3 regions of the Propionimicrobium sp. PCR01-08-3 genome follow, and region 3 is predicted to be linked to each of the others. Evidence: predicted binding sites of a transcription regulator. Region 3 holds the regulator's gene; each other region holds the start of a gene.
What was found. Region 3 encodes LexA, which represses DNA repair genes until DNA is damaged. Its sites were predicted from a motif close to TCGAACANNTGTTCGA; they were not measured.
Positions count from the first base shown of each region.

Region 1: the regulator LexA is predicted to act here: its motif matches at 3,018-3,033, upstream of QQ658_RS10570 (DUF222 domain-containing protein).
Region 2: the regulator LexA is predicted to act here: its motif matches at 4,292-4,307, upstream of imuA' (DnaE2-dependent mutagenesis accessory factor ImuA').

Region 1 is NZ_CP127390.1:2,294,972-2,305,310, forward strand. It holds gene QQ658_RS10560 (ABC transporter permease) at 1-907, shown strand, start outside; gene QQ658_RS10565 (ABC transporter ATP-binding protein) at 904-2,787, shown strand; gene QQ658_RS10570 (DUF222 domain-containing protein) at 3,047-4,921, shown strand; gene QQ658_RS10575 (urease subunit gamma) at 5,087-5,752, shown strand; gene QQ658_RS10580 (urease subunit alpha) at 5,754-7,454, shown strand; gene QQ658_RS10585 (urease accessory protein UreF) at 7,454-8,107, shown strand; gene ureG (urease accessory protein UreG) at 8,148-8,909, shown strand; gene QQ658_RS10595 (urease accessory protein UreD) at 8,981-9,631, shown strand.
Region 2 is NZ_CP127390.1:1,500,398-1,510,736, forward strand. It holds gene QQ658_RS06830 (AraC family transcriptional regulator) at 1-698, opposite strand, end outside; gene QQ658_RS06835 (DUF8730 family Cys-rich protein) at 1,081-1,221, opposite strand; gene QQ658_RS06840 (metal-sensitive transcriptional regulator) at 1,338-1,610, opposite strand; gene QQ658_RS06845 (excinuclease ABC subunit UvrA) at 1,823-4,153, shown strand; gene imuA' (DnaE2-dependent mutagenesis accessory factor ImuA') at 4,318-5,016, shown strand; gene QQ658_RS06855 (DNA polymerase Y family protein) at 5,138-6,679, shown strand; gene QQ658_RS06860 (error-prone DNA polymerase) at 6,679-10,212, shown strand; gene QQ658_RS06865 (helix-turn-helix transcriptional regulator) at 10,286-10,339, shown strand, end outside.
Region 3 is NZ_CP127390.1:996,139-1,006,477, forward strand. It holds gene miaA (tRNA (adenosine(37)-N6)-dimethylallyltransferase MiaA) at 1-706, shown strand, start outside; gene dapF (diaminopimelate epimerase) at 719-1,546, shown strand; partial or broken gene QQ658_RS15520 (cysteine--tRNA ligase) at 1,592-1,738, opposite strand; gene hflX (GTPase HflX) at 1,843-3,306, shown strand; gene QQ658_RS04670 (ATP-dependent DNA helicase) at 3,389-5,308, shown strand; gene lexA (transcriptional repressor LexA) at 5,458-6,219, opposite strand; gene QQ658_RS04680 (hypothetical protein) at 6,488-6,847, shown strand; gene QQ658_RS04685 (RDD family protein) at 7,151-8,770, opposite strand; gene QQ658_RS04690 (DUF2752 domain-containing protein) at 8,857-9,270, shown strand; gene nrdR (transcriptional regulator NrdR) at 9,644-10,180, shown strand.

The DNA of each region.
Region 1 (10,339 bases), 1.3 Mb from region 3:
CGACGTGGCCTATCAGACCGGTGCGCGGCCACCGTCCGCCGAGCACCTTTTCGGCACTGACCTGGCCGGGCGAGACCTTTTCGTCCGATGCGCCTACGGTCTGCGGATCTCCATTCTGGCGGCGCTGGCCGGCGCGTTCAGTTCCGTGGTTATCGGCTCCGCGGTCGGCATATCGTGCGGGCTGATCGGCGGACGATTCGACCGTTTCGTGATGCGGATCGTCGACGGCTTCAACTCGCTGCCCCATCTGCTGCTGGGCATCGTGATTGCCGCCACCTTCCGCGGCTCGCTGCTCGCCATCATCATGGTCGTCGCCATCACCCACTGGCCGCAGACCGCGCGCCTCGCCCGGGCAGAAATGCTCGCCTTGTCGGCACGCGACCACTACCGAGCCGCCATCACCCAAGGATTCACCAGGCTTCAGCTGCTCCGCTATCACGGCCTTCCCCGGCTCGCCAACCAGTTGAGCGTGGCATTCGGGCTGCTGATTCCGCATGCGATCTGGCACGAATCGACTCTCACCTTCCTCGGGCTGGGCCTACCGCCGCACCAACCCTCGCTCGGGTCGCTGCTGAATCTCGGTCAGCAGGCGCTGCTCACCGGCAGCTGGTGGACGCTCGCCGCCCCGGCCGGGCTACTCATCGTCACGACGGTCACCATCACCGCGCTGGTCCGCCCGAACGGTCGGTCGGGATCGGCATCGCCTAGGACGAAATCAACAGGTCGTAGGCCGAAGTCAGCAGACGCTACTAGCGTCGGCGACCCTGCGACCAACCAACGCCCCGCAGCAATGGCTCATCGACCCCAGCACTCGTCCGCCGATACGCTCGCACAACACTCGTTCGCTTCAACACGCTCGCCAGCCGACGGCCGGCCCCCTAGTGACGCCGAAAGCTCACGACCATGAGGCGACGTCCGGTTGACCATCCATCCGAGACAGCGGGCCACGCCCAGGCGCGCATTGCCGTGCATGACCTGCGGGTCGAATACGGCGACCATGCGGCTCTTGCCGGGATCTCTCTCGGCCTTCAACCCGGTGAGCTACACGTGCTTCTCGGCCCTTCCGGTGCAGGCAAGTCCACCCTCATCAATGGCCTGACCGGCATGCTTCCTGGCGAGGCAACGGTATCCGGATCAGCCGACTTGTGCTGCGGCGAAGAACACTGGGACCTGGTCCGAACCTCGGGCCGAACTTTCAGGTCGCGAATTCTCGGCCGGATCACCGGTGTCACGATTCAGGGCTCGGTGACCGGGTTCACCGCAACCAGCACCATCGGCACACAATTGCGCGAGGCCATGCGGGTGCTGTCACATAAGCCTCCGCTCGCGTCCGAATCCATCGATCGGCGCCCGGGAAGACTCCTGTCAACCCATCCGCACGTCGCGAGCGCTGACCCCGACCAGCGTATCCGGGAATTGTGCTGGACGTGCGGCGCAGAAGTTAACTGGCTCGATCGCTACCCCCATCAGCTTTCCGGCGGGCAGTTGAGCAGGCTCGGTCTGATGGCTGCCATGATCGCGCATCCGCCGGTGCTCCTTGCCGACGAGCCGACATCCGGGTTGGACGCAGATTCTGCGCGGGCGATCATCGGTTCGCTCGCCAATTTTGCCCACAGCGGTCACGCGGTGCTGCTCATCACGCATGAAGCCGATCTGGCTCGCCGCTTCGCCGACCAAGTGTTGATCATCGAGAACGGGACGATCATCACCCAAGGAGGCGCAGATGCGATTCCGGGTCGCCCTATCTCCCGTCACCACTCGGCCACCGGTCCCGCCCACTCGGAAATAGCACCCGACTCTGATACCGCGGGTCAGCAGTTGTCCGAACGCGCGTTTCTGATCCAGGACGGGCAGCCCCCGAGGACTACGGTGACGGACCCCGAACCCGGAATCCATGACAGGCGCCCGCACCCGCCGACCGCGACCACCAGTCGAACCGTGCGCGGACTGCCGGCGCTATCGGACGTGGGCGAAATGACCAGTGTTGCTACCCAAGATCACCTGGCAGACCAGGCGCCAGCATCTGATGCTGAGGCCACCCGGGTGCTGGCGGCGCGAGGGGTCACTCGTGTCCTGGGTGGGCGTCCGATCGTCCACGATCTCGATATCGAGATTCCTCGCGGCCAAATCGTCGGATTGGCCGGGCCATCGGGCGTCGGAAAGTCGACTCTGGCGTCCATGTTGGCGTTGTTGGTGGCGCCCGATGAGGGCAGCATCGAGATCGACGGTCACCGGCTTCAGGACGCGGGGTTGAAGCTTGCGCCGGCGATCCGCCGCAAGGTCGGCTGGGTCTCTCAGCAGCCGTTCACCGCGGTCGATCCCCGAATGAGGTTGGGCGAAGCGATCGAGCTTCCGGCCCGGCTCGCCGGGGTCGATGTCAACATCGACGAACTCGCCAAAAGCTGCGGACTCGATCCGGCGTTGCTGACCCGTCATCCACACCAGGTTTCGGGTGGCGAGCTGCAACGAGCCTGCGTCGTCCGAGCTTTGGCCTTGCAACCCGACTACCTGGTGCTGGACGAGATCACCGCCATGCTCGACGAACGGACCGCCATCGACCTGCTGCAATGCATACGCGACCAGGTCCATGAGCGGCACATCGGTGCGCTGCTGATCTCCCACGACCAACGATTGCTCGACGAGTTCGCAGACGTGTGCTGGACGATGGAACCCACCAAGACCGGCACCTACCTTCGGCCCCACAGCGGCTCATTTTGGAGTCATCGACCGACGCCGTACGCAGAGCCCGGCCAGGCCCGGCGTACGAACATAACCGGCATGCAATGAGATGACCAGTCTCATCGGCGTTGTCAACGTCAACCTCAAGATCAACCAGCACCAAATCCGCGTCCGCTTTCGAACGCTCAGCCGATGACGACGGCGACGAATTCGCGGATCGGCATCTGATAAGTCGCAGCATCCGAAGTCAGATCGACTGGGCCCCTGCTGCCCCAAAGCAGCCCCCTACCCGAATTCACGTTCGAATATTTCGAAATGTGTTTGAATGATGCTTGTATTCGTACTCGTGTTCGAGTAGACTTCTTTCATGGAGACACCTTCAGCAAGAGCCGGCAGGCGGGCAGCATCCCTGGCTGCTGCTAATGCTGCCGACCGCGCGGACGGCCAAGAACCGGATAGCTGGAAAGAAGTTCTCGACCGTATCTTCCCCAACGAGGGAAAGACCCCTGCCGAGGGCCTGGATTTCGTTGTGAAACCGCCGGCTTGTCCGGCTTCGCCTACCAGTCCGCGCAACGACGCAGATCCGGACCCGGCCGCGACCAGTATGACGCCACCTGATACCGAGGGGTTATCTCCCGAAGCCCTGATACCTGCCGACAAGAACGCATCAGTTGAGGCCCTACTTTCACCGGCCGTACCCGAACCGATCCGTAGGATGATCGCACCCGCTGAGCCTGATATGCCTGTCATTGCGTCCGTCGCTCGGGTCGCCGATCCGTTGTTGGAAGTGTCCTCCCAAGCCCGCCAGCAAGCATTCGCCGCGCTCGATCACGCCCACCACCAACTGGTAGCAGCCGAATGCGCCGAACTCATCGCCATCCTGTACGCCGCCCAACTCTGGCACGTCAACCTCGACGAAATCGACGCAGCCTTGGACCGCAGTAGCTGCGGAGAAAATCTAAGATCCTACGGACACGACGGCACCCCACAGTTGGGCGAGTACCTGGCCTTGGAGATCGGACCGCTGCTGGGGATCACTCCCCGATCAGCCGTCCTGCGAATCGGCGAAGCGCTCGATCTCGCCTACCGACTACCGCAGACACTGCACCAAGTGCTAGCGGGCAACATTCGCGTCTGGCAAGCCGTGAAAGCATCTGAAAAGTGCAAGGAACTGCCTCTGGCGGCGGCGCTCGAAGTCGACGCCAAACTCGCCCGAGCCCTCCGCACAATGACACCAGGGCGGGCGAACAAGCACTTGGAAGAATGGATCATCGCCGCCGATCCCGTCCGCGCCCAACAACGCGTCGAAGCCAAACGCAACGCCCGATTCCTGCGGATCTCACCCATCGAAGACGGCCACATATCGATCTATGGCATCGTGGGCGCAGACGAAGGCATCCTCTTCGATCACATCCTCAAACAAGTCGCCGCCGTCCTCCCCCACAACCTGGACACACCAGACTCCTTCACCGACCACAACATCCGCCGGGCACAAGCATTAGGCCACCTCTGCCGCGAATGGCAGCAACCGGCACAGCTCCCCGACCTCAGCAATGGAACCCTGCCCCAGCAAACAGAAACCAGCAGACGAGATCCACATCCCGACGCAACCGCCGCGATTGCCGGCCAACCAACACACAACACGAAGGCCAACCCCAGCGACAACAACCCCATGCCCACCCACATCCTCGTCGTCCACATCAACGCAGCCGACCCCGCGCTCACCGCGGTACCGGTCGATGTAGCCAGGATCGACGACTGGGGACCACTCCTCACGGCGAGACTCCCCGAATTCCTGAAAGACTCGAAAGTGATCGTCCGGCCCATAATCGATCCCTCAACCATTGAACCCACCGACTCCTACCAGGTGCCGGACAAAATGCGATTCGCGATCGAGCAACGCAACCCGGTCGACGTCTTCCCCTACGGAACCACCGCAGCAAAACACTGCGATCAAGACCACACGATCCCCTACTCCAAGGAAGGCCGAGAGCAATCAAGCTCGCTTGAATTGCCGAGACCAACGAAAGAGTTGAAAGCGCAAAGCGCTCAACACTCACGAGGGATGAACGCTCCACCCGGGCAAACCAGACTCGACAATCTCGGCCCCCTCAGCCGAACAACCCACAGAGCGAAAACCCACGGCGGCTGGAAACTCGAACAACCGAGCCCCGGCCACTACACCTGGACCTCACGACTCGGCTACCAATACTCAGTCACGCCCGCAGGAACCACTCGCTGATCGACCTACGAATGTAACCGGCATGTAATGACAACTTGCTAACGTCTTCGACGGCAAACCAGACGCAGCACAAGTCCACTGCCGGGATACGGCAAACGACAGTCGTGCACGGACGCCGCGGTGGGCATCTTCGGGCCAGGTTCATTCGGATAGAGGAGTACGACCATGCATCTGACTCCAGGTGATCAAGAACGGCTGATGCTGGCGCTGGCCGGCATGGTCGCTCGCGATCGTCGTGACCGCGGCGTCAAGCTCAACCAGCCCGAGGCCGTGGCACTGCTCACATCGTGGATCATCGAGCGGGCGCGCGACGGCGCCAGCGTCGCCGAACTCATGCAGTCGGGGCGCACGGTGCTCACCCAAGACGACGTCATGCCGGGTGTCGCAGAGCTGCTCACCGAGGTGCAGGTCGAGGCGATGTTCCCAGACGGACGCAAGCTGGTCACCGTGCATCATCCGGTCGCCGCGACAACCACCGGTGAGGGCCCCGGAGCAATTCGTGTCAGGCCGGGCACAGTTGAGATCAATGCCGACCGCTCCCCTGCCGAACGGATCGAGTTGGTCATCACGAACACCGGAGATCGTCCAGTGCAGATCGGTTCGCATCTCCACTTGCCGGACGCCAACTCGGCGCTCGACTTCGATCGGGCGAAAGCGTTCGGTTTCCGGCTCGACATCCCCGCAGGCACCTCACACCGGTTCGAGCCGGGCGTCTCCCGCACCGTGCAGGCAGTGACGATTCGCGGCAACAGGCGCGTCCCCGGCCTTCAGATCGGCAAGACCGACGGCGGTGGCCTCGGCGAATCCACCGGCCACGCCGAGGAGGCCTGAGATGCAGATCACTCGCGAAAAATACGCATCGCTGTATGGCCCGACCACCGGCGATCAGGTGCGGCTGGCCGACACCGATCTGTGGATCGAGGTCGAGCAGGACCTCACCTTCGGCGGCGATGAGGCGGTCTTCGGTGGCGGCAAGTCGATCCGCGAATCGATGCTGCAAGGCTCGGTGACCAGTGCTGAGGGCGCCCCGGACACGGTGATCACCAACGCGATCGTGCTCGACTGGTGGGGCATCGTAAAGGCCGACGTCGGCATCAAGGACGGCCGCATCACAGCGCTCGGCAGAGCAGGCAACTCCGACATCAGTGACGGGGTGCATCCCGATCTCGAGATCGGGCCGTCCACCGAGATCATCAGTGGTGAGGGCAAGATCTTGACCGCGGGCGGTTTCGACTCGCACGTCCACATGATCTCGCCGTCACAAACCCTGGAGGCCCTGTCGACCGGCATCACCACGATCAGCGGTGGCGGCACGGGGCCCGCGGAGGGCACCAAGGCAACCACCGTCACACCCGGCCCGTGGCATCTCGGGCTGATTCACCGGGCGTTCGACCCGTATCCGGTCAATGTGCTGTTGCTGGGCAAGGGCAACACCGTCAGCGCCGAAGGCCTGGCGGAGCAGGCACTCGCCGGAGCGGGCGGCTACAAGGTGCACGAGGATTGGGGTTCCACCCCGGCTGCCTTGGACGCAGCTTTGAGGGCCGCCGACGAGTTCGGGTTGCAGGTCGCCCTGCATTCGGATTCGTTGAACGAGGCCGGGTATGTCGAATCGACGATCCGGGCGATCGCGGGACGCTCGATTCACACCTTCCACACCGAAGGCGCCGGCGGTGGTCACGCCCCGGACATTTTGAAGCTCGCCGCCGAGCCGTACGTGCTGCCCGCGTCCACCAATCCGACTCTGCCGCACACCAAGAACACCGTCGATGAGCATCTCGACATGTTGCTGGTCTGCCACCATCTCAACCCGAAGGTACCGGAGGATCTGGCCTTCGCGGAGTCGAGAATCCGGGCCACCACAATCGCCGCCGAAGACATCTTGCACGACATGGGTGCTTTGTCGATCACCTCATCGGACGCGCAGGCGATGGGCCGCATAGGCGAGATCATCACTCGCACCTGGCAGGTCGCGCATGTGATGAAGGCCCATCTCGGCGCGCTCGGCGGTGGGCTGCCTGCCGACAACGAACGAGCCCGCCGGTATGTGGCAAAGTACACCATCAACCCGTCCATCGCGCACGGGATCGACTCGGTCATCGGTTCGGTCGAGGCCGGCAAGCTGGCCGATCTGGTGCTGTGGGATCCCCGCTTCTTCGGGGTGCGTCCCGAGATGGTGATCAAGGGCGGTGCGGTGGTCTGGGGTGCGCTGGGCGATCCGAATGCGTCCATCACCACCCCGCAGCCGGTGGTCGAGCGTCCGACTCTTGCCGCTCCCGCAGCACCGCAGTTGTCGGTTTCGTTCGTTGCTCCCGCCGCCTTGGACGCGGGGCTTGCCGGCGAACTCGGTTTGCGCCGCAAGCTGCTGCCGATCGCGCCGACTCGGGACAAATCGAAGGCCGACATGAAGAACAACGCGGCCACGCCTGCCATCGACATCAATCCGGAGACGTTCGCGATCGACGTCGATGGTGTGCGCATCACCCCCGACCCGGTCGATGAGTTGCCGATGGCCCAGCTCTACACGCTCTACTGATGACCACCCAGGCCATGATGATGGCGTTCCTGGCCGATGTGCGACTGCCGGTTGGCACCCACACCCAATCGGCGGGCCTGGAGCCTGCCCTTCAGGCCGGTATGCCCGCCGGTGCGGTGGCCGATTACGTGCTCACCAGGCTGGCGACGGTGACCGAGGTGGAAGCCGCCACCGCGGTGGTGGCCCGATTCACCGAACTCGCGGGCAGTGAGTTGGATCCGGTCGAACGCGCGTGGGCGGCGCGGACGCCGAGCAGGGCGCTGCGAGACAATTCCCGGCAACTCGGACGCGGCCAGTCCAGATTGGTCGACGCTTTGTGGCCCTCGGCCGGTGGCGAGCGGTGCGGACGCCACAGCCGTGCCGTACTGATCGGGGTCACGGCGGCCAGGGCCGGACTCGGGCCTGGCGAGACGGCCTCACTGATCGGCTACGACGATTTGCAATCGGCGACCTCCGCCCTGCTCAAGCTCGAACCCACCGATCCCGTGCAGATCGCCGCCCTGACCAGAGATCTGCTGCCCGAGGTGGACGCGATGGCCGAGAGGGTCGCGGATCTCACTCGTCCGGAAGACATCCCTGCCCATGCGGCACCGCAACTGGAGCTATGGGCCGAGCAGCACGCCCACGCGACCGAGCGGCTGTTCCATGCCTGAGCCCAATTCTCAGATCCAAACCAGAGCCAAGGAGGACGACATGTCCGTACAAGATCAACAGATGGCATCGCCAGATGCACCGACCCGTGCGATGCGGCTCGGGGTAGCCGGGCCGGTGGGCACCGGCAAGAGCTCGCTGATCGCCACGATCTGCCGCGCGTTGTCCGGTTCGCTATCGCTGGCCGTGGTGACCAACGACATCTATACCGACGAGGACGCCCGCTTCTTGAAGGCTGCCGGGGTGCTCGATCCCGAGCGGATCCGCCCGGTCGAGACCGGGGCCTGCCCTCACACCGCCATCCGCGACGACGTCACAGTGAATCTGCTTGCCGCAGAGGATATCGAGGCCGACTTTGCGCCGGTGGATGTCGTCCTCATCGAGTCGGGAGGCGACAATCTGACCGCTACCTTCTCGCCCGCGTTGGTCGACGTGCAGATCTTCGTGCTCGACGTGGCCGGTGGCGGCGACGTGGTGCGCAAGGGCGGGCCGGGCATCGCCAGGGCCGATCTGCTGGTGATCAACAAGACCGATCTCGGGCCGTTCGTCGAGGTGGACGTCGCGCGGATGATCCGGGAAGGACGCGAGGTGCGTCAGGGGCGTCCGGTGCTCGGGGTCTCCCGCAAAGATCCGGGCTCGATCACAGCCCTGGAGCAGTGGGTGCTAGATTCGCTGGCCAGTTTCCGCAGCGGGCACCACGTCGCGGTCGATCCGGGACCGATGGCACCACACGTGCACGCCGACGGCACCGTGCATTCCCACGCCGGAGATGGGCCCGGGCATAACCACTCCCACCAGCACTGATGCGCGCCCGAATCGTTGTCTCGCCGGCACCCCTGATCACACTTGAAGGCGATGTCCTCTCACCTCGGATCTTGTCCGCCAGTTCTCCGGGCACCGCGCAGGTCGCTCTCGTCGGGACCCAGATGGTGCTGCTGGCCGGGGACAGCATCGGGATCGACATCGTGGTGGGTGCCGGCTGCACGCTGGAGATCGTCGAGCCGGTCGGCACCGTCGCCTATGGCGGCGACGGCGATTCGGAGTGGGATATCTCGATCGAGATCGCCGATGGCGGAACGCTGATCTGGCAGGGCCAGCCATTCGTGATCTCGGACGATGCCCGAGTGCGCCGCTCCACTCGAGTGAAACTCGGCACACATGCCCGGCTGCTGCAGCGCGAAATCTTGACATTCGGACGCTCCGGTCAGCGTGGCGGAGATCTGGTTAGCAAATTCCACGCGTCCTCCTCCAGCACTGATGGTGAACCTCTGCTGATCGAGGACCTCGATCTGAGTCGCGGTCGGCGCGGGCGCGTCGGGGTGCTCAGCGAAAACAGGGTGCTCGACTCGATCATCGCGCTGGGCTGGCGTCCCACGGCGAAAATTCCCACAGATCTGGCCGCCTTCGACTTAGCGGAACCTGGGACCATGGTGCGTCGGCTAGGCAGCGACCATGACCACCGGCCAATGGACACCTGCTGGCAGGCCTGGTACCACGAGCTTGTGGCCGCACCGCAGCCGAACTAGCTACCGCCCGATCTTTCGGCCGGTTGGCTGCCGGCCACTGCCCGCTGGTCCTCGTCCCGCCCGCCCGCCTGCCCTTATAGCGCGTTGTCTGGGGTCAAGGCCGTCCAGCCATGTCAGAGGAGTGCAATACGGTAGTTGCCATGAACCTAGATTCGACCAGCGCCACCTCGCTCGAGCTCACACATCACCGCGCAGGCTGATGTGCGCTCGCACCGTTCATGATGTTCTCTTCTGGCGACCGCGTCTTCATAGACGAGTCGAAGTCACGCGGATACATCATCGCAGCATGTGCGTCACCCCACAGCTCGCTTCGAACCTCTGAGAGAGCGCTTCGGGAACTGCTCAGGCCTGGTCAACGACGGCTTCACTTCAAGAGCGAACGGGATAGTCGCCGCCGGGAGATCCTTTCACGCATGTGCGAACTCGACCTGCGTGCCGCCGTTTGGGTCTCATCCGGCCTACCGAACAAAGAAGCTCGCGATCTCTGCCTGGCATCTATCGTTTCAGAATGTGCCCGATCCGATTCGTCGGAACTCATCATCGAACGAGATGAATCACTTATGGGCGCAGACCGAAGGGTCATAAGCGCTGCCCTGCGGCTAGAGCTCAAGCGCACGCTGAAATACAAGCATGCCCTGCCGCACGAACAGCCTCTCCTCTGGGTGAGCGACGCTCTCGCCTGGTGTTACGCGAAAGGCGGAGATTGGA
Region 2 (10,339 bases), 500 kb from region 3:
AACGCCTCGTCGAGATTCTCCGCGGCCAAAGCCTCGCACAGTTCTGCGTGATGCTCGGAGCTGGGCTCCGGCTCGGGATCATCATCCGATCGCGCCGGGGGCGGTACCAGCTGAAACTGCGGTTGGCTGCGTTCTGACTTAACCGCTTCGGCGGCCGGCGATCCGGCCTTGGTGGGGAGACTGATGATCGGGCATTCTCGTGTGACGCCTGCCGACTTGCTCAGTCCGAGCAGGGTCTCGGACGCAGCCATGATGCGGCGCGATGAATAGACCGGAATCTGGTTGTACATCTCGAACAGTTCGGGATCGTCGTGCCATTCGCTTCCGTTGGTCAAGTACGGGGGCTGGTCGCCGTCTCCCGACTGCCGCACCTGCCCGGATGCAATGGCGCCGAGATATTTGTCGCCGTCAACCATCGGCACAGTGAAATCGACCAGCCCGGCATGACACCGGTAGATGCGGGGCGACTGTTCGATCAGAGATTGCAATCCGCCATGAGCGTCGCAGCTCTCACACAACTTGGCACGTACCGGATCCGAGCGCATGGCCTTACAAAACTCTGTAAACGCGCACGGCGCCGCCACCGGCACTCCACGCGCTTGCACTATTACCGAGGCGAGTCCCGTCGCCTCTGAATAGTCTTCGGTCATTCGCTGAATCTGGTCCAAGTTCCATCGCTCTTGTTCCAGATCTGTCATTCTTCCCTCCCACGGGTGTAACTGACAGTAGTTGGTTTTGTAGAGATTGAGAAGATGGTTGCATCACTTTTTTGTTGTTGCCGTCGAGGCGATGGATAAAATCCGAAGATTCGTGCTTCGCTGTAGCACGTTCGCGTTTGTAGCACATTGCGAAGAGATATCTTTACGTCAGATTCAAAAAATTGACGTGCACAAATAGAAGACTTGCGATCACCACTTCAACACCCGCCGACTAGCGCATAATTCTCGAAAAACAAGAAGGAATAGCACGACAATTTATGCCGGACGCAGCCTCGGCGCGTACCACAGCGAGCGGGGCGTCGGCCCGCCTTGTGAGCAGGGGAGTTCATCGCGCTGCGGCCCGACTGGGAGACCCGCAGCGTCAGCCCGCCCTGCGCACAGGCGAGTCATGCCCCTGGCAGCGGGCGCTGAGTGGCACACCGGCCAGCGCCTGCTCGATGTGCTCGCCGCAGCCGGCCCACGTCGGCTTCCCGCAGATCTCGCAGGTGACCTTCTGACACATGACATCCCCTCTACCGGTTGCACCGTGAGCCACTGGTTTCGCCCTCCAGCAACTCCAAGTTGAACAGTGAACTATGCACCATCCAGGTTTACCCCACCCGGACAAGAGCCAGAGACCTAGGCAAGGGTGAGAAAGAGCTTCTCCAATTCGTCCAGATCGAGACCGTCGGCAACCTGCGTATCCCGATCATTCACACATTCCTGCATGGCCGCAGAGATTATCGTGAAACCAGCACGATCGAGCGCGCTCGAAACTGCGGCGAGTTGGGTGACGACGTCGCGGCAGGCTTCCCCTTGCTCGACGGCTCTGATCACACCGTCGAGCTGACCGCGCGCCCGGCGCAGCCGATTCAAAGTTTTGCGTCGCGCCTGTCCATCGGTGTCAGCCATGCCCAGAAGAATACCGTCCGGGGTATGGGTGAGAGAGGCCGGTCGGTCTCCGGCATGCCGTTACTTGATCTGCGACCGTTGTTTGCAGCGTGCTTGATCGCACGCCCACGTACCCGTTCCGGAAGACGATTGCGGACGGAGGGCCGGCCCCGGTTGCCGATGTGGGTTCGAGCCGTGACTAGACTGCCGTATCTGGCCGTAGCGTTGGAGCCATGACCGCGGGCAGCGAAGACAACCAAGGCCGGGCCGAGTGGATCACGGTCGAGGGAGCACGGACGAACAACCTGCGCGATGTCACGGTGCGGGTGCCGAAGCATCGCATCACGGTGTTCACCGGGGTATCCGGGTCGGGGAAGTCGTCCCTGGCGTTCGGTACGATCGCCGCCGAGGCACAGCGGTTGGTCGCCGACTCGTATCCACTGTTCGTCCGCAACCGCCTGCCATCGAGCGGACGCGCCGATGTCGACCGCGTCGATGGGCTGATGTTCACCACGGTGGTGGACCAGCGTCCGTTCACCGGTAATGCCCGCTCCACGGTCGGTACCGCAAGCGATATCGCGCCGCTGCTGCGCATGCTGTTCTCCCGCATCGGGGAGCCGAACGCCGGCTATTCACCGGCGTACTCATTCAACGATCCGTCCGGAATGTGCCCGAGATGTGAGGGCCTGGGCACGATCGACGACATCGACCTCGGCGAGTTGATCGATCCCTCACGCAGTCTCAACGAGGGCGCCATCCGATTCCCGACCTTCGCGCCGAGCACCTATAGGTGGAAGCGAATGGTGCACTCAGGGCTGGCTGACCCCGATTCGCCGCTGTCCCGGTTGCCGGACGAAGCCCTGCACACGCTGCTGTATGCCGAGAACCTGACCTTGCCGAACCCCGACCCGCAGTATCCGAAATCGAGCACCTTCGACGGGGTCATCCCGAGACTGCGCAAGAGTTATCTGCGCCGGACGCCATCTCGGCTCACCGATGACGAACGGGCCGGATTGAACCGAGTCGTGACCCGCATGACCTGCCCGGAGTGCAGCGGCGCACGCTTGAATACAGCCGCGCGAGCCAGCCTGATCGATGGGCGATCGATCGCGGACTGGTCGGCAGCACCGATCAGCGAATTGCGCACGATCGCCGGCGATGTCGACGATCAGCGAGTCGGCCCGGTGCTCGACGCCATCTTGGCCCGGCTCGACTCGATGGACGAGGTCGGCCTCGGCTACCTCAGCCTGGATCGCCTGTCGACGACTCTTTCGGGCGGGGAGACCCAGCGCGTGAAGATCGTCCGTCATCTCGGCAGCGCGCTCAGCGATGTCTGTTACGTCTTCGATGAGCCGAGTGTGGGTCTTCATCCCCACGATGTCCACCGGCTGCTGACCCTTCTCGTCCGGTTGCGGGACGCTCACAACACCGTCCTGGTCGTCGAACACCATCCCGCCGTCATCACCGCCGCCGACCAGGTGATCGATCTGGGGCCCGGCGCCGGAACCGATGGCGGCTGCGTCCAGTTCACCGGGTCGCCGGATGTACTTGCCGCGACGGATACGGCAACAGGTCATATGCTGCACGCACCGATCCCCCTCAACCGCCGCCCTCGCCGGGCGTCGGGAACGGTGACGATCGAACACGCCGATGCCCACAACCTCCGCGACGTCACCGTGGACATTCCGCTCGGCGTGCTCACGGTCGTGTCCGGGGTTGCCGGATCGGGAAAGAGCACGTTGGTCGCTGACGTTCTGCCTCGTCAGCATCCCGAGTTCACGGTCATCGGCCAGGAGCCACTGCACGGCGGCACCAGATCGACCCCGGCGACCGTGCTCGGCATTGCCGAGCCCATCCGCAAGGCTTTTGCCGCCGCGAACGGTCTTTCCCAATCGTGGTTCAGCGCCAACGCCCGCGGCGCCTGCCCACAATGCAAAGGCAGGGGCAGCATCGTCACCGACCTCGCGTTTCTCGACGACGTGAGCACGCCCTGCGAAGCCTGCGGCGGCACCCGTTTCAACCCGACGGCGCTGGCTGCCACATTCTGCGGCCACACCATCGCCGAGGTCCTGGCGATGAATGTGACGCGGGCGGCCCCGTTGTTCGCCGCTCATGCCGAGATCACCACTCGGCTGACCTGGTTGGACGATGTCGGACTGGGATACCTCGCCATCGGGCAGGCCACCAGCACTTTGTCCGGCGGGGAACGTCAGCGCCTGCTGCTCGCCAAGCACCTGTCCGACACGAGTGCGGCCGAAGGGCTACGGATCGTGCTCGACGAGCCCACCGCGGGGCTCCACGGAGATGACACCGACCGGCTGCTGGCTCTGTTCGACCGCCTCGTCGACAACGGCGCGACCATCGTCGTGATCGAACACAACCAGCGCGTCATCGCCCACGCCGACCACATCATCGACATCGGGCCAGGAGCAGGACATGACGGCGGGACCGTCGTCTATCAGGGCCCGGTCGCCGGGCTGCTCACGGCTCCGGGATCGTTGACAGGCGAGTACCTTCACCGCGCTGGGGATGCCGAATCGAGGTCATCCACCGTGGTGAGGTAGAACGGTCCGTCACGGCGCATTAGCGTAGGGGCGCCTTCGCGGCTCATCCCGACGCGGCGAGCGAACTGGCACGTCATTACTCTCCCTCCGACCACCGGTGCATACTTTCGATTGACGGCATTGTCCCTCTTGATTTTTTCGAACTCTTGTTCGATAGTAGAAGGGTGTTGGTCAACTCTGCTGCGGCTCGACCGGTTCCCCAGGGGGACCTTCTGCGGCGGCTGCATACTCAGGCAGCCGCCGGCACCCGGCTGCAGCAGAAAGTGCCGGTGCATCCGGTGCTGACAGGCCTTCTCGATGGCGGCTTGCAGCCCGGCGCCGCCTATTCGATAACAGGTGGCTCCTTGCTCCTGGCACTGTTGGCCGAACCTTCGAAGGCAGGCGCGTGGTGCGGGGTGGTGGGCGTCCCTGAGTTGGGGACGGAGGCCGCCCGCAGTGCGGGGGTCGCATTGGATCGGCTTGTTCTGGTACCGAAACCGGGGGAGCGTTGGCTTTCGGTGGTGGCCGCGCTGGCCGAGGCGCTGCCGGTAGTGGCCGTGCGTCCACCTGGGCGGGTGCCAGATGCGGACGCCAACCGGCTCGCCGCCCGCCTTCGGGAGCGTTCAGCAGTGTTGCTGGTCTGCGGAGAGTGGCCCAGAACACAGATGACTCTCACTCTCACCGAGAGGCATTGGTCGGGGCTGGGTTCGGGCCACGGCTACCTGAGCTCTCGTGAGGTGGTGATCAGTGCCGTCGACAAGCGCCAAGCCATGCCGCGCATCGCCCGGATGATCCTGCCCGATGCCCACGGACGACCGGCCGAGGCTCCCGAACGAGATTCTGATCAGTTCCGGTCACGTCCCAGGTTGAGGGCGGTGAGCTGATGAACAGCCAGCATCACATGCATGGGAAGGCCCGGGGCCCGCATCAAGAAGTTGTTCTCTGCTATTTCGGACCGCGGGAAACCTTCGTGTTCTTGCCTCGGTTCATGAAAGCGGTGGGCCAATGAATACCGCATCTACCCCGACCAGATGCCTGGTCGCCTTGTTTCCTGATTGGCCGGTTACCGCTTGGTGGCTATCTGACCAGCGTCCGCACACCGGCGCGGTGGCGATCGTCGAAGCCAATCGGGTGATCTCCTGTTCACCGGACGCACGCGCCGAAGGCGTGCAAACCGGCCATCGCCTGCGCGAGGCACAATCCCGGTGTTCGAAACTGCAGATCGTGCCCGCCGACCCGGTGCGCGACGAATTGATGTTCACTCCGCTGGTGGTTCAGATCGAGCAGGTGACGCCGAAGGTGCAGATCGTGCGCCCGGGGTTGGCCGCCATGCGCGCCAGGGGACCGGCCCGTTACTACGGCGGTGAAGACCAGGCAGCCTGCACGGTATTGGAACAGACCCACCAGCTGGGTATCGCGGGCGGCAAGGCGGCAGTGGCCGATGGCTTGTTCACCGCCGAGCAGGCAGCACAATTCGCCGATCCGATAGCGGTGATACCTCCCGGCAGATCGGGTGAGTTCTTGGCACCTTTGCCGGTCGACCGGTTGGACGATGCCGAGCTGAGTGAACTGCTGCCCAGGCTCGGCATCCACAAACTCGGCGACTTCGCGGGCTTGACGACCACCGATGTGCGCGCCCGGTTCGGCGAGCATGGCGTCCGGTTGCATGAGCTGGCCCGCGGAAACGACCTGCGCGAGATCGTTCCCCGCGTTCAGCCTCGTGATTTCGCCCGGCAGATCGATTTCGATCCGCCGCTGGCGCTGGCCGAGCAGGTCGCCTTCAGTATGCAGACGACCGCCGATGATTTCATCGCCTCGCTGGCCGCCCAGCAGTTGGTATGTACCGAGCTTCGGGTGATCTTGCAGGCCGAGCAAGGCGAGTACTCCGAACGGGTCTGGGCCCACCCTGGTTGCTTCGATGCGCCGGGGGTGGTCGACCGGGTGCGCTGGCAACTGCAGGCAGCCGCAGGAGATGTGATCGGCAGCGGATTGGTACGGGTGCGTCTCGAACCGGTGGCGACCGATGCCATCGCCCATCACGCGCCCGGGCTGTTCGGTTCGGGCTCCGACGAGCGGGTTCATCATGTGCTCTCCAGGGTGCAGGCGATGCTCGGCCATGAATCGGTGGTGACACCAGCGATAGGCGGTGGCCGCGAATTGGCCGAGCGTCAGCTCTTGGTGCCATGGGGCGATCGGGTCGTCTCACCCAGGCCGGCCGATCGTCCATGGCCAGGGCACCTGCCCGATCCGCTACCGGCCACGGTTTTTCCCGGGCTTCGCCGGGTGGAAGTGACCGATGCCGATGGGGCCAGAGTTCGGGTGAATGACCGGCTGCTGTTGACCAGCGTCCCGGTACAGCTATCGGTGGGCGCCGTGACATTGCAGTTGGCGAGTTGGGCGGGCCCCTGGCCGGTCGACGAACGCGGCTGGGATGGTGAGCACGCCAAGCAAAATTGCCGCTTTCAGGTTGCGGACGCCACGGGCGGCGCCTGGCTGCTGGTGCTCGACGCCCAAGGTGCGTGGTGGGCGGAAGGCAGGTACGACTGATGGGCTACCACAATCCGCCGATCACCTGGCGCCAACTCGAGGGGACGCTGACCGGGCGCAAGAAACCCGACGAATCGGATGCGCCGTTCTCCTGGAAACGTGGTCCCTATCAGGCACCGCCGATCGTGCGTCCCGAAGATGGCGTGCCCTATGCCGAACTGCATGCTCATTCGTCCTTCTCGTTCTTGGACGGCGCATCCGGGCCCGCCGAACTGGTCGAGGAGGCCGAACGGTTGGGGCTGTACGGGATGGCGTTGACCGATCATGACGGGCTGTATGGCATCGTCCGGTTTGCGGAAGCCGCCGAGCAGACCAGCGTGAAGACCATCTTCGGGGCAGAACTTTCACTGGAGCTACCTGCACCGCAGAAGGGGGTTGCCGATCCGGTCGGCAGTCATCTGCTGGTGCTGGCTCGCGGCGAGGAGGGGTACCACCGGTTGGCCGGTGCGCTCACTGCTGCCCAGCTGGCCGGGAAGGAGAAGGGGCGCCCGGTCTATGACCTGGATGATCTGGCCGATCGTGCCAATGGCGAGTGGGTGATTCTGACTGGCTGCCGCAAGGGCACGGTCCGGCAGGCGCTGGTGGCAGGTGGGCCCACCGAGGCCTCACGGGCAATGGCCGACCTGGTCGATCGTTTCGGACGCGAACAGGTTTACGTCGAGTTGACCGACCACGGCAATCCGATGGACTCCACGCACAACGATGTGCTCGCCGAGCTGGCCGGTGAGCAGACGCTGCCGGTGGTGGCGACCGGTAACGTGCACTATGCGAACCCCGGCAAGCATCAGCTGGCTCAGGCGGTGGCCGCGGTCAGGGCGAACCGCAGCATGGATGAACTCGATGGTTGGCTGCCCGCTGCAGGCACGGCGTTTGTGCGCTCGGGGGCAGAGATGCAGCAGCTTTTCGCGCGTTACCCGGATGCTGTTGAACGCACCGTCGAGTTGGCCGATGAGCTTGCTTTTCCGTTGCGCCGGGCCAAACCCGCCCTGCCGAAACAAGAAGTGCCGCCCGGTCACACGCCGATGTCGTGGCTGCGTGAGCTGGTGTGGCAGGCGGTGCCGCGCAAGTATCCCGATCTGGACGATGCCGGACGCACCCGCATCGCCCATGAGCTGGAGGTGATCGAGACCAAGGATTTTCCCGGCTACTTCTTGATCGTGCATGACATCGTGGCCGAGGCCAGACGCCGGGGCATCTTGTGCCAGGGCCGGGGTTCGGCGGCCAATTCGGCGATCTGTTATCTGCTCGACATCACCGCTGTCGATGCGATCTTCTTCAACCTGCCGTTCGAGAGGTTCTTGTCGTCGCTGCGTGAAGAAGAACCAGACATCGATGTCGATTTTGATTCCGATCGCCGCGAGGAGATCATTCAATGGGTCTTCGAAAAATATGGACGCGAACGTGCCGCCCAGGTCTGCAATGTCATTCAGTACCGCCCGAAGAACGCGGTACGCGATATCGCGAAATCGCTCGGATATTCCTCGGGCCAGCAGGACGCATTCTCGCGTGATCTCGAACGCCATGACATATCTCTTGGTAGCGGTCCGGGTGACGATATTCCATCCCAGGTCGCCAGCCTTGCGAACCAGCTGCTGAAGGCACCCAGGCATTTGGGTATTCATTCCGGCGGCATGGTGCTGACCGAGCGTCCGGTGGGGGAAGTGGTGCCGATCGAGCATGCCCGGATGCCGGGCCGCACGGTGATCCAGTGGGACAAGGACGATGCCGCCTGGATGGGGTTGGTGAAGTTCGACCTGCTGGGGTTGGGCATGCTGGCTGCGCTGCAGCATTGCTTCGATCTGATCCAGAGCTCGACCGGTGAGGTGTGGGAGTTGGCCACCTTGCCGAAGGAGGAAAAGAGCGTCTACGACATGTTGTGCCGAGCCGATTCGATCGGTGTTTTTCAGGTCGAATCTCGTGCTCAGATGGGGTTGTTGCCGAGGCTTCAGCCGCGCCGATTCTATGATCTGGCGATTCAGATCGCACTGATCAGGCCCGGGCCCATTCAAGGTGGGGCGGTGCATCCGTTCGTGCGCCGCAAGCTCGGGCGCGATCCGGTGAGCTACCTGCACCCCAAACTGGAGCCGGTTTTGGCCCGCACCTTGGGGGTGCCGGTCTTTCAGGAGCAGCTGATGCAGATGGCCATGGCGGTGGGGGACTGCTCCGGTGAGGACGCCGACCTGCTGCGCCGGGCCATGGGTTCGAAACGCGGCCTGGAGCGCATCGAATCGGTGCGGGAGCGGCTCTATGCCGGCATGAAACGCAATGGTCTGGACGATGACTCGGCCGATATTATTTATAACCAGATTCAGGCCTTCGCCAATTTCGGGTTCGCCGAATCACATTCGCTGAGTTTCGCATTATTGGTTTACGCCAGTTCGTGGCTCAAGCTGCATTATCCGGCGGCTTTTCTTGCCGGGTTACTCAGGGCCCAGCCGATGGGCTTTTATTCTTCGGAGACATTGACGGCCGATGCCCGCAGGCATGGGGTCGAGGTGAGGCGGCCCGATTTACTGCTCTCCGGGGTGGACGCCGGACTCGAGCTCGGAACAAATGAAATACCCTCGGCCGTACCGGCCACAGATCGTGAACACGCACCCGAACGGCTACCGGCGAAAGCTGCAGCAATCTCCGATCCAGATCACGCTCATTCCGGTAATGAAACGAGCCTCTCCTGCACACCCTCGCCCCTGAATAATGCGCGGTCTCAATGTAGGCAGGCCGGGCCCACCGGAATGGCGTCGTGTCTGGAGCGCTACCAGCCGCCAGTAGGGGAGTTCGACCCGAATGAGCCCGACGAGGGGGCCGCGCATCGCCGCGATGGTCACTTCGTGGTGCGGTTGGGATTAACGAATGTGCATGGCATCGGACGTGATCTGGCCACACGCATCGTCACCGAGCGCGAACAGGCGGGGAAGTACCGCTCGATGGAGGACCTCGTCCGCAGGACCGGGGTGACCGAGGCGCAGCTAACGGCGCTGGCAACGGCAGGAGCCTTCGACCCGCTGGGATTGACCAGGCGACAGGCCTTGTGGCGCGCCGGCACCGCAGCCCTTGACCGGGCCGATACCTTGCCGGGCACGATCAATCCGCTGCAGCCGCCGCTGTTCGAAGACCAGACCGGCTTGGAGCGCCTGTCCGATGATCTGTCTTCGACCGGGGTATCCGTTGATGACCACGCGATCGCCCATATCCGCAATCAGTTGGCGAAGCGCGGGGTTCTGACCTCTGCCGAGCTGCGCACCTTTGAATCCGGACGCCGGGTCCAGGCGGCAGGGTTGGTGACGCATCGGCAGCGCCCCTCGACCGCGTCCGGGATCACCTTCATGAACCTGGAGGACGAATTCGGCCTGATCAATGTGATCTGCTCTCGGGGGCTGTGGCAACGTTACCGGCGTATCGCCCGATCGTCGGCGGCACTGATCGTCCGGGGCAAGCTGGAACGCTCTCCGGAAGGAATCGTCAACCTGCTGGCCGACCGTCTTGAGCCGGTGACCATAGACGTCACCCATCGCTCGCGCGATTTTCAATGACGCTGCTCCCACCGAACCGGCCTGCGGCCTCCACTCTGTTCCCGAACGCGCACATGCCGCATACGATTGAGGTATGGAGACGCAACCGTTTATCGACACTGTGGACCGGCTTGCCGATGTGGTTCGG
Region 3 (10,339 bases):
GAGCGCCTCGGTCGCCGAGTTTCAACTCATGGCGCGCCAGGCGATCAGCGAGTTGCGGGCCCGCGACATCGTCCCGATTCTGGTCGGCGGAAGCAGCCTGTACATCAGGGCGATCGTCGACAACTTCGATTTCCCGGGCACCGACCCGGCCATCCGCGCCAAGTGGCAGGCCGAACTCGACCGGATCGGCGCACCTGCTCTGCACCGGATCCTGGCCGAGCGCCAGCCCGAGGCCGCCGCCAGCATCCTGCCCGGCAACGGACGCCGTATCGTGCGTGCCCTGGAGGTAATCGAACTCACCGGAGACTTCCGGCCGCGTCTGCCCGAGCCGAGCTACGCGCTGGATGATGTGCGCCAGTTCGGGCTCCGGATCGAACGATCCGAGATGGACGCGCGCATCGCCGCGAGGGTCGACCAGATGTGGGCGGCCGGCCTGGTCGACGAGGTGAGGCGACTGGTGGCCCAGGGGCTGCGCAGCGGGGTCACGGCGTCCAGGGGACTGGGGTATCAGCAGGTGCTGGACTATCTCGACGGTGAGATCACCGAGGACCAGGCCCGCGAACAGACCATCGCCGGCACCAAGAGATTTGCGCGCAAGCAACTCGGCTGGTTCACCCGCGATCCAAGAATCAGCTGGCTTGACGCCCTGGGGTCAGGGCTCGCTGAGACGATCGTGGATGAACTCGGTTTTGCCGCCGGGCGGTGACACACTGTGTTAATGCAGACGTTGAGTTTCGCCAAGGGTCATGCAACACGCAATGACTTCGTGATTCTCGTCGATCGCGAGAACATGATGCCGGTCGACGACCGGACAGTGCGTTGGTTGTGCGACCGCCGAGGCGGCATCGGAGCCGACGGCGTGCTACGTGCGGTGCGCGCCGAGCACATCCCCGAATGGCAGGGCGATCCCGGCTTGTGGTTCATGGATTACCGCAACGCCGACGGTTCGGTCGCAGAAATGTGCGGCAACGGGCTACGGCTATTCGTCCGGTATCTGCTCGATGAGGGCCTGCTGGGTACCGATGCCATTCGGATCGCGACCAGAGCCGGCCTCAGGGAGGCTTGGCCCTACCCGGACAGGCGGATCAAGGTCAGCATGGGGACCGCCACCATCTCTGCCGAGCAGACCTGGATCGAGTCGGCAGACAGGCGTTACCGGGCCGACATCGTGCAGGTCGGCAATCCGCACGCCGTCGTACACCTGGACGATCGGGCCGAGCTGGGCGCCCTGGATCTCCTGACCGCACCCACGTTCGACCCGGCGGTTTACCCAAGCGGGGTAAACATCGAATTCATCGTGCCCGCCGCCGATGACCAGGTCGCGATGAGAGTATTTGAACGCGGCGTGGGCGAGACCCAGTCGTGCGGCACCGGCGTGATTGCCTCGGCGGTGAGCCATCTGCGCAACCAGGGAAAGCCGGCCGGAGTGGTGACGGTCACCGTGCCGGGCGGGCCTCTGCGTGCCGAGATCAGCCCGGAGCAGGCCTATCTCAGCGGGCCGGCGGTCGTCGTCGCTCAGGGCCGGGTCATTCTGCCCGATTTCTGAGCGCCATGCCGGCCGGGTTTCCGGGACGCGGGGCATGGTGAGGATTGCCAACTCGTTCTTGTGATGCGGGAAGCGCAGATCAACACCGCCGCCATGAATGTCGAATTTACTGCCGAGATACGTGAGACTGCGCATCCGGAACCAGGGCCGGCCTTCCTCGATGCTGCCGGGCCGATGCCCCCATCTCGCAGTCGACGCTCAACGGCACGAAACGGACGGCTGGCAAGGTCGTTCGCACGAGCGTCCGACTTTCTGCCGCGGGCTAGACTGGCTGAACGATGACTGAAGAACCGATGATGTTCGACGACAAGCTGGATGATCAACTCACCGAGTGGGACGAGCCGGAACTCAATGACGACTACTCGGACGACGACATTTCCGAGGGGGAACTTGATCGCGCCCAGCGACACTCGTTGCGGCGCATAGCCGGGCTGTCCACCGAACTCGAAGACGTCAGCGAGGTCGAATACCGTAGGCTGCGCCTGGAGAGAGTGGTGCTGGTCAGCGTGTGGACGAGCGGCACCCAGCAAGATGCCGACAATGCGATGTTCGAGTTGAAGGCCCTGGCCGAGACCGCCGGTTCCGAGGTCTTGGACGGCCTGGTGCAGCGGCGGCCGCGACCCGACCCCGCAACCTATGTCGGACGCGGAAAAGTCGAAGAAGTCCGCGAAGCCGTCCAGGCAACCGGCGCGGATACGGTGATCTGCGACGGTGAACTGAGCCCGGCTCAGTTGCGTACCCTGGAGGACCGTATCGGAGTGAAGGTCGTCGACCGCACCGCTCTGATCCTCGACATCTTCGCTCAGCACGCCAAGAGCGTGGAGGGCAAAGCCCAAGTGGAGCTGGCCCAGCTGAACTACCTCAAGCAACGGTTGCGCGGGTGGGGCGGCAATTTGAGCAGGCAGGTCGGCGGCCGTGCCTCGGGCGGTGCCGGAATCGGTGGACGCGGACCTGGCGAGACCAAGATCGAAACCGACCGGCGCCGGATCGGCCACCGCATCTCAATTTTGCGGCACAACCTGAAGGACATGGAGAGCACCCGGGCGATCAAAAGGGCCGACCGGCAGCGGCATCGCGTGCCGTCGGTGGCGATCGTCGGCTACACCAATGCGGGCAAATCCTCCCTGCTGAACCGGCTGACCAACGCCGGCGTGCTGGTCGAAAATGCTTTGTTCGCCACGTTGGATCCGACGACCCGGCGCACCACCACCTCCGATGGCCGGGTCTTTACGCTGACCGATACCGTCGGCTTCGTCCGGCATCTGCCCACCGACCTGGTGGAAGCCTTTCGTTCGACCCTCGAAGAGACGGTCGACGCCGACCTGCTGGTACATGTCGTGGACGGATCGGATCCGGACCCGGTCGGCCAGGTGGACGCCGTGCACAAGGTGCTGGGCGAGATAGGCGCTGCCGAGCGTCCCGAGCTGCTGGTCATCAACAAGATCGACCGGGCCGACCCCGACACGGTCGCAGTACTGAAAAACCGCTATCCGGGGGCTGTCGCCGTGTCCGCCAGGACAGGTGAGGGCGTGGACGCCCTGCGGACGGCCGTCGAGGACCGGTTGCCGATTCCGCAGACCAAGGTGACCGCGCTGGTGCCCTGGGATCGCGGAGACCTGGTCGATCGCGTCCACCGCGAGGCGGAGCTGGATCATCTCGAGCACCAGGCCGGCGGCACGTTGCTGACCGCCCGTGTCTATCCGGATCTGGCGGCCCAGCTGGAACCGTTTGAGCGAACCGGCGAGCCCACCGGTGAGTGACGATCTGGAGGAGAAATCACTGGCGGCGCTCGAAGCCGCCGTTCATGCTCTCGGTGGGGCCACCAGGCAGGGCCAGCAGGAGATGACCTCTCAGGTCGCGCATGCGTTGGGCGACGAGGTGCACCTGTTGGCGCAGGCAGGCACCGGCACCGGCAAGTCGCTCAGCTACCTCATTCCGTCGATGATCTGGGCGGTGCAGTCCAAGAAGACTGCGCTGGTGGCTACCGCGACGTTGGCGTTGCAGGCTCAGCTGGCTCACAAGGACATCCCGGTGGCGGCGCGCGCCGTGGCGTCCGTACTGGGACGCGAGCCCCGCACCCAGATCGTCAAGGGACGCTCGAATTACGTCTGTCTGTTGAAGATCCGCGACCAGCTGGGTGGGGAACAGGATTCCCTGCTCGGCGGTGCCGAACTCGTCGGCGCCATCAACGAAGCCGGAACCGATGCCACCTCGGCACTCGGCGCCGAGGTGGTGGCACTGCGCGAATGGGCGGATGACCAGGCGAAGTCCGGCGGCCTCGCCGATCGCGACGATGCGCCCAGCCATTCGCCCAGGTCGTGGGCTCAGGTCTCGGTGCCGGTGCGCGAATGCTTGGGTGCGAATGCGTGCCCGTATGGGGCCGAGTGCTTCGTCGAAGAGTCCCGCGCGAGGGCGCGGCAGGCCGACCTGGTGATCACCAACCATGCGTTGCTGGCGATCAACGCGATGCATGGTGGGACGGCGCTTCCGGAGTTCGGGCCGGTGATCGTTGACGAGGCCCATGAGCTGGTGAGCCGCGTGACCGGTGCGGCGAGCAGCGAGCTGTCGGGGCAGCTCATCGAGCGAACCGCCAAACGCGCCGGCAGCTGGCTGGACGATGATTTGGCGACCGAACTGCTCGAGGTCGCCGACACCTTTACGCAGGCCTTGGCCGAGGTCGAGCCCGGGCGCATCACCGACCCTGATTCGCCGGCCATCCAGGCGTCCGCTGTGGTGCGAGAGGTCAGCCGCCGGGCGGTGTCCGGCTTGGCGCCCACTTCGGGCGATGCAGCAGAGCCCGAACAGCAGCAGGCGGCGTCCGCGATGAAAGAGGTCTTCGAGATAGCCGAACGCATCGCGAAGCTGGACGAGTACGACGTGGTCTACCTGAGTGCGCATGAACGTTTCGGACGCCAGCTCAACGTGGCTCCGCTGTCGGTGGCCGGGCTGATGCGCGAGAAGGTGCTGGAAGACCATTCGACCGTGCTCACGTCGGCGACCTTGACCCTCGGAGGAGCGTTCGAGTCGACGGCCGGCAGCGTGGGATTACGGCGCGCCGATCGTATCGAACTCACCGACGAGGCCGGCGATGCAGGCAATTGGCGGGCCATCGATGTCGGTTCTCCGTTCGAATACCGCAAGCAGGGGATCTTGTATATCGCCTCGAGTCTGCCGAACCCCGGACGCGATGGCATCGGCTCGGCCGCGCTGACCGAGCTCGCCGAATTGATCTGGGCCGCGGACGGGCGGACTCTGGGCCTGTTCGCCTCTCAACGCTCCGCCGAAGCGGCCGCCGATCATCTGCGAGACGCCCTTCCGGCGTTGAAAGTGATGTGCCAGGGCCAGGCGAATCTCAGCGAACTCACCCGCACCTTTATCACCGACGAGCATTCGGTGCTGGTGGGCACCATGTCGTTGTGGCAAGGCATCGATGTGCCCGGAGATGCCTGCCGGCTGGTGGTGATCGACAAGATCCCGTTCCCGCGTCCGGATGATCCGTTGATGCAGGCCAGGCAGCAGGCGGTGACCAAGGCCGGCGGGAACGGCTTCATGCAGGTGGCGGCAAGCCACGCGGCGCTATTGCTCGCTCAAGGTGCCGGACGCTTGATCCGCTCGTCCACTGACAGGGGAGTGGTGGCTGTGCTTGATCCCAGGCTCGCCAAGGCACGCTATGGCAGTTTCTTGAAGGCATCGCTGCCGCCGTTTTGGACGACCACCGATTCCGAGGTGGCGGTGCAGGCATTACAGCGATTGAACCGCTGATACCTCTGCTCGACAGACCACTGCCGTTGGCGTCGATAGCCGCCGGGCTCACCCGCCCGGCCGACAACACGAATTTTCGAATAGGCTCTCGGGCGCCGGTCCTGGTATGGGCCGGCAACCTGTGAACCCGACAGGTACGGCTGCGAGGCTCAGATCCGCCGCAACACCGCCACGACCTTGCCCAGCACGGTGGCATTATTGCCGTCGATCGGATCGTAGGCCGGATTATGCGGCATCAGCCAGATCTGCTTCGGGGTGCGCCGGAAGGTCTTCACCGTGGCTTCGCCGTCGAGCAGCGCGGCGACGATGTCGCCATTGTCTGCCGTCGGCTGCTGGCGGACGATCACAAGGTCGCCGTCACAGATCGCCGCGTTGATCATCGAATCACCACGCACCCTCAAAGAGAAGAGCGTGCCTTGTCCGACCAGATCGCGGGGCAGCGGCAACACATCTTCGACGTGCTCCTCGGCGAGGATCGGCGCTCCGGCCGCGATGGCGCCGACCAGCGGCACCGCAACCGCCGTGGTGGAGTGCTCGGTGACCTCCAGGGTCTCGTTCTCGTCGGGGTCTTCGGTGGCCGGGGCGGTCACTTCGAGAGCGCGCGGACGATTGGGGTCGCGCTTGAGGTAGCCCTTTGATTCGAGCACCTTCAGCTGGTGGGAAACGCTGGAGGAGCTGGTCAGCCCGACTGCCTCCCCGATCTCGCGAATGCTCGGCGGATAGCTGCGGGCCTCCACGGTCTCCTGAATGAATGCCAAGATGTGACGCTGTCTGGGAGTCAGCCCCAGACTGTCTTCGGAACGGTCTCGCAGATTGTTGACATCGTCGATTCCCAGGTCGCGGGCGATGTCGGCCTTCGACGGCCGGCCGGCACGGCGAGGGACGGCGGGTGTACGCCTCACTGTGATCATGAGACAACGTTAAGACATCAATGAGCCGGATTCAAACATTTGTTCGAGCGTGTCGGAAAATGTCAGAGCGTCCTGTTTGGATAGTCGCCAAGAGGTTTCGCGGGGTGGATGCGGTTGCTGGGTCGCTGTTCGCTCGCGACAACTGAGGCGACGAATAGATCGTCATTCGAACTCTTGAACGATGAGAGCCGGGCTGTTAGGCTCGGAGTCGAACAAGCATTCGATCCTATTGGTTACGGCGGATGGCCGGACGAATGGAGAGTGAAAGATGAGCGTTCTGATAGATGGTCAAGCCAGCGCCGGTTTTGCCGCGGGTTCACCAACCCGACCGAGGCGCCTGAAGCTGGTGGCCGATGGCGACCGTCCATGCGCACAGATGCGCTATGTGCCGTCCCGTGAGTCTGGCCCGAGGCAGCCGGCCCGGCCTTTGGCCGGTGCCCCGTATTCGATTACGCCGGTTTCCCGCACGCTCGTGCGCGAAGCCGAGCAGCGACAGCCGGCGTCCGGGCGAGCCGGTCTGACTCTAAGCGATCGTGGCCTGGCAGCGGTGATGATCGGGTTTGCCTTGGCGGTCGTGCTCGGTGCGTGGATGATTGTTTCCCAGTACCTGGCCTTGGGCCTGGTCTGAGGGCCGAGGGTTTTACGTCATCGTGCAGTTTGTGTTCGACGAGGTGGGTCGAGCATGGCGAAGGCGAATTCCGGCGGCCGAGCCTGACGGCCAATCGGCGAATGGGTCGTAAGTGGGTTCTCGGCCGATGCGGGAGGAGAATTCGCCCGCCGGGGCTTTGACCCTTGTCGGGTTCGATGTGCGGCGCGGGAACCGATGGATGGCGCGTGGTCAGGTGACACGAATAATCGGAGGGGTGGATTCAGCTGAATCCACCCCTCCGATTGGTCTATGCGGCGTGTAGGTCCTGGACCTGTGACCGGATCAGTAACCGTACGGCTGCTGGGGCTGACCGTAGTGGCCCGGCTGCGGTGCGGTCATCGATTCGTCGACGACGACGGTGCTGATCATCTTGTCGGCGAGAGTCTGACGCTTGGCGTCCCACAGCGGGAAGAGCCAACCGACGTAGCAGATGAGGGAGTCGACGAAGTGCGCGAGGAAGCGTAGCAGCGACATGCCGGGACCGATCGGCTGGCCCGTGGTGGCCGAGACCAGCCGGGTCTTGGCGATCTTGCGTCCCCAGGTGACGCCCGTCTTGCCGCCGACATAGCCGATGTTGTAACCGAGCCAGCCAAAGACCAGCACATAGTAAATGATGGTGCCGACCGCCGACATATCGCCGTAGGAATCGGTAAAGAACGAGGCGATGATGCTGATGACGATGCCGGGCAGCACGTAATCGATCAGCGCGCCAAGGGCTCGCTTGCCCCACGACGCCAGCGGCGCAGCGCCGCCTACCGGCCCATAGAGACTGCCGCCGTAGGTCGGCTGCCCGTAGCCGCCGGCCTGCTGCGCGTACGGATCTGTGGGCTGGCCATAGCCGCCTTGCTGGCCGTAGGGATCGCTCGGCTGGGCATAGGAATCCGTGGGCTGGCCATAGTTGCCGGAGGCCCCTCCATAGGGGTCGGACGACGGCTGTTGGGACTGCCCGTATCCGGATTGCTGGCCATAGGGGTCGGACGACGGCTGCTGAGATTGTCCGTACCCGGGCTGCTGGCCGTACGGGTTCGACGATGACGATGCGTCCTGCCCATATCCGGCCTGTCCGCCGTACGGGTCAGACGATGAGGAGTTCGATTGCTGACCGTAGGGGTCAGATGATGAGGAGTTCGCGTCCTGCCCGTATCCGGGTTGCTGACCGGAGGATGAATCTTGGCCATAGAACGACTGCTGACCGTAGTCGCCGGCAGAATTGCCCGAGCCTGACGAGTTCGGATCACCGTACGGTGGCTGAGCCGATGATTCGCTGGACTGCCCGTAGCCCGCAGGCTCGCCGTAGTTCGACGACTGTCCATAGTTCGAGGGCTGTCCCTGGCCGTCCGCGTCAGACTGACCGTAATGTGAACCCGACTGCCCGTATCCCGATCCGGACTGGCCGTAACTCGAGTCGGACTGACCATAGGAGGATTGCTGTCCATATCCTGAGTCGCCGGATTGTCCGTAGAACGAGGACTGATTCTGCTCGGCAGGCCCGGATGGCTGGCCGTAGGGCGATTGACCGAAGCCGGAATTGTCCTGCTGCCTGTAGGCCGGGGCGGATGAGTTGTCGCTTGATGGCCCGTAGGACGACGGCGCGTCCGAGGACGAATCGGACGCCGGCTGCCCGTAACCGCCGCCGGTCTGATAGGGCTGCTGCCCGTAGCCCGGCTGATCTTCAGGGGCAGACGAGGCGGAGGTCGTGTTTTCACCGCCGGGAGTCGAGGATTCGCCTGACGGCTGCTCGGCAGCGGGGGGCTCGTAGGCAGGAGCGCCATAGACGGGCTGCTCGCCTTGAGGTTGTTGTGGGTCGGCCGGAGTTTGCGGGGTGGCCTGGCCGTTTGCGTCGCCATTTGCGGCATCTTGGCCAGGGTCATCGGTGGGGCGACCCCAGTACTCGTTGCTCACAGCTGCCTCCAATCGGATTGCGTAACGTCCATGATCCTATGCGTCCCAAGGGTTTAGCGTGCGTCTCCTGGTCGGATAATGGGCACATGCCAACTGCCGTCGCCGCGCCACGTGCCTTTTCGCCGGGCCGCGCCCTGAGCGCGCTGCTCGGGTTTTCCGGGGTGGGATTGCTGATCGCCGTAGCGCATGTGTTCTTCGATATCGGCCTGCCCTGTCCGCTGTTGACGTGGACCGGTATTCAGTGCCCATTGTGCGGAGCGACCCGTGCCGCCGGGGCTTTGCTCACCGCGGATGTGCGTGCGGCTTGGGGTTATAACGCGATGATTGTGATTGCGGTGCCAGTGCTCGCGCTCGCTGCTCTGGCATGGACGATCGAGCTTTTGGGAGGCCCGAGCTTGCGGCCGCCTGGTCGTTTTCGGCCGGTCACCCAGAACAAGGTCTATGTGCTTGTCGGCTTCATTGCGGTGGTGTTCATGATCGTCCGCAACGTCATGAGTTGACCTTCACGGCGACTGTTCGCCGCAAGCTAAACACGGGCCGGCTGGGACGCCTTGCGGGCGGCGAGATGACTGAAATCCAAGGTGACTGGCCGCTCGATGCAGCGTCATTTGTGGCCGTTGACGCCGGCCTGATCGGTGAGCTTTGCAGCGTGACACGGGGTGGATCGGGAGGTCCGAGGGCCCGGTGAAGTGCCGGGCTATCAGCCGGATCTGCGCGGCCGGCGGCGACGCGCCGGTGACTTGATCCAGTGGCTGATCGGTGTACTGTGTCCATATCTAGTAGTTACCCGAGCGTGATTTGCCCACAAGTTGTGGTTGTCCGGTAACGAGAGATCTATAGAGCTAGACGCTACCGAGATGTTGAGGAGTCGACGTGCACTGCCCATATTGTCGCAATTGCGACTCTCGGGTGCTTGATTCCCGGGTTTCCGAGGACGGCACCAGCATCAGGCGCCGTCGTCAGTGCCAGGCGTGCGGAAGACGGTTCACCACCATCGAGCAGACCCAGTTGGTCGTGGTCAAGAAATCGGGAGTAGTCGAACCGTTCAATCGTGAGAAAGTGATCTCGGGTGTCCGCAAGGCCTGCACCGGTCGTCCGGTCACCGAGGAGCAGCTGGCGAAACTCGGTCAGCGAGTCGAGGAGGCCATTCGGGCGTCCGGTCAGGCGGAAGTCCCGACCGAAGACGTGGGCGTCGCCATTCTCGGTCCGCTCAGCGAACTGGATGCGGTCGCCTACCTGAGATTCGCCTCGGTCTACAAGCACTACAACAGTGTCGAGGATTTCGTCACCGAGATCGACAAGATGCGTGAGGTGAGTGAAGCCGACCAGCAGGGCGCGACATCAGCAGATCCCGAGACGGATGCCGCCGGGCAGACCACAGAAAAATGTCAGACCGTCGGGGCACACTGAACTTCGTCAGCACAGGCCCGTTCGCGGTGGCACCGCCCGGGCAGAACCTCAACGGCAAAGTCCAGCAGCAGCGAACCACCGGCAAGACCCGACAACAACTGAGTTCACCGGCAGATGACCTCACATGAATACAAATTTCATAGATCCCGGCGCCCACCG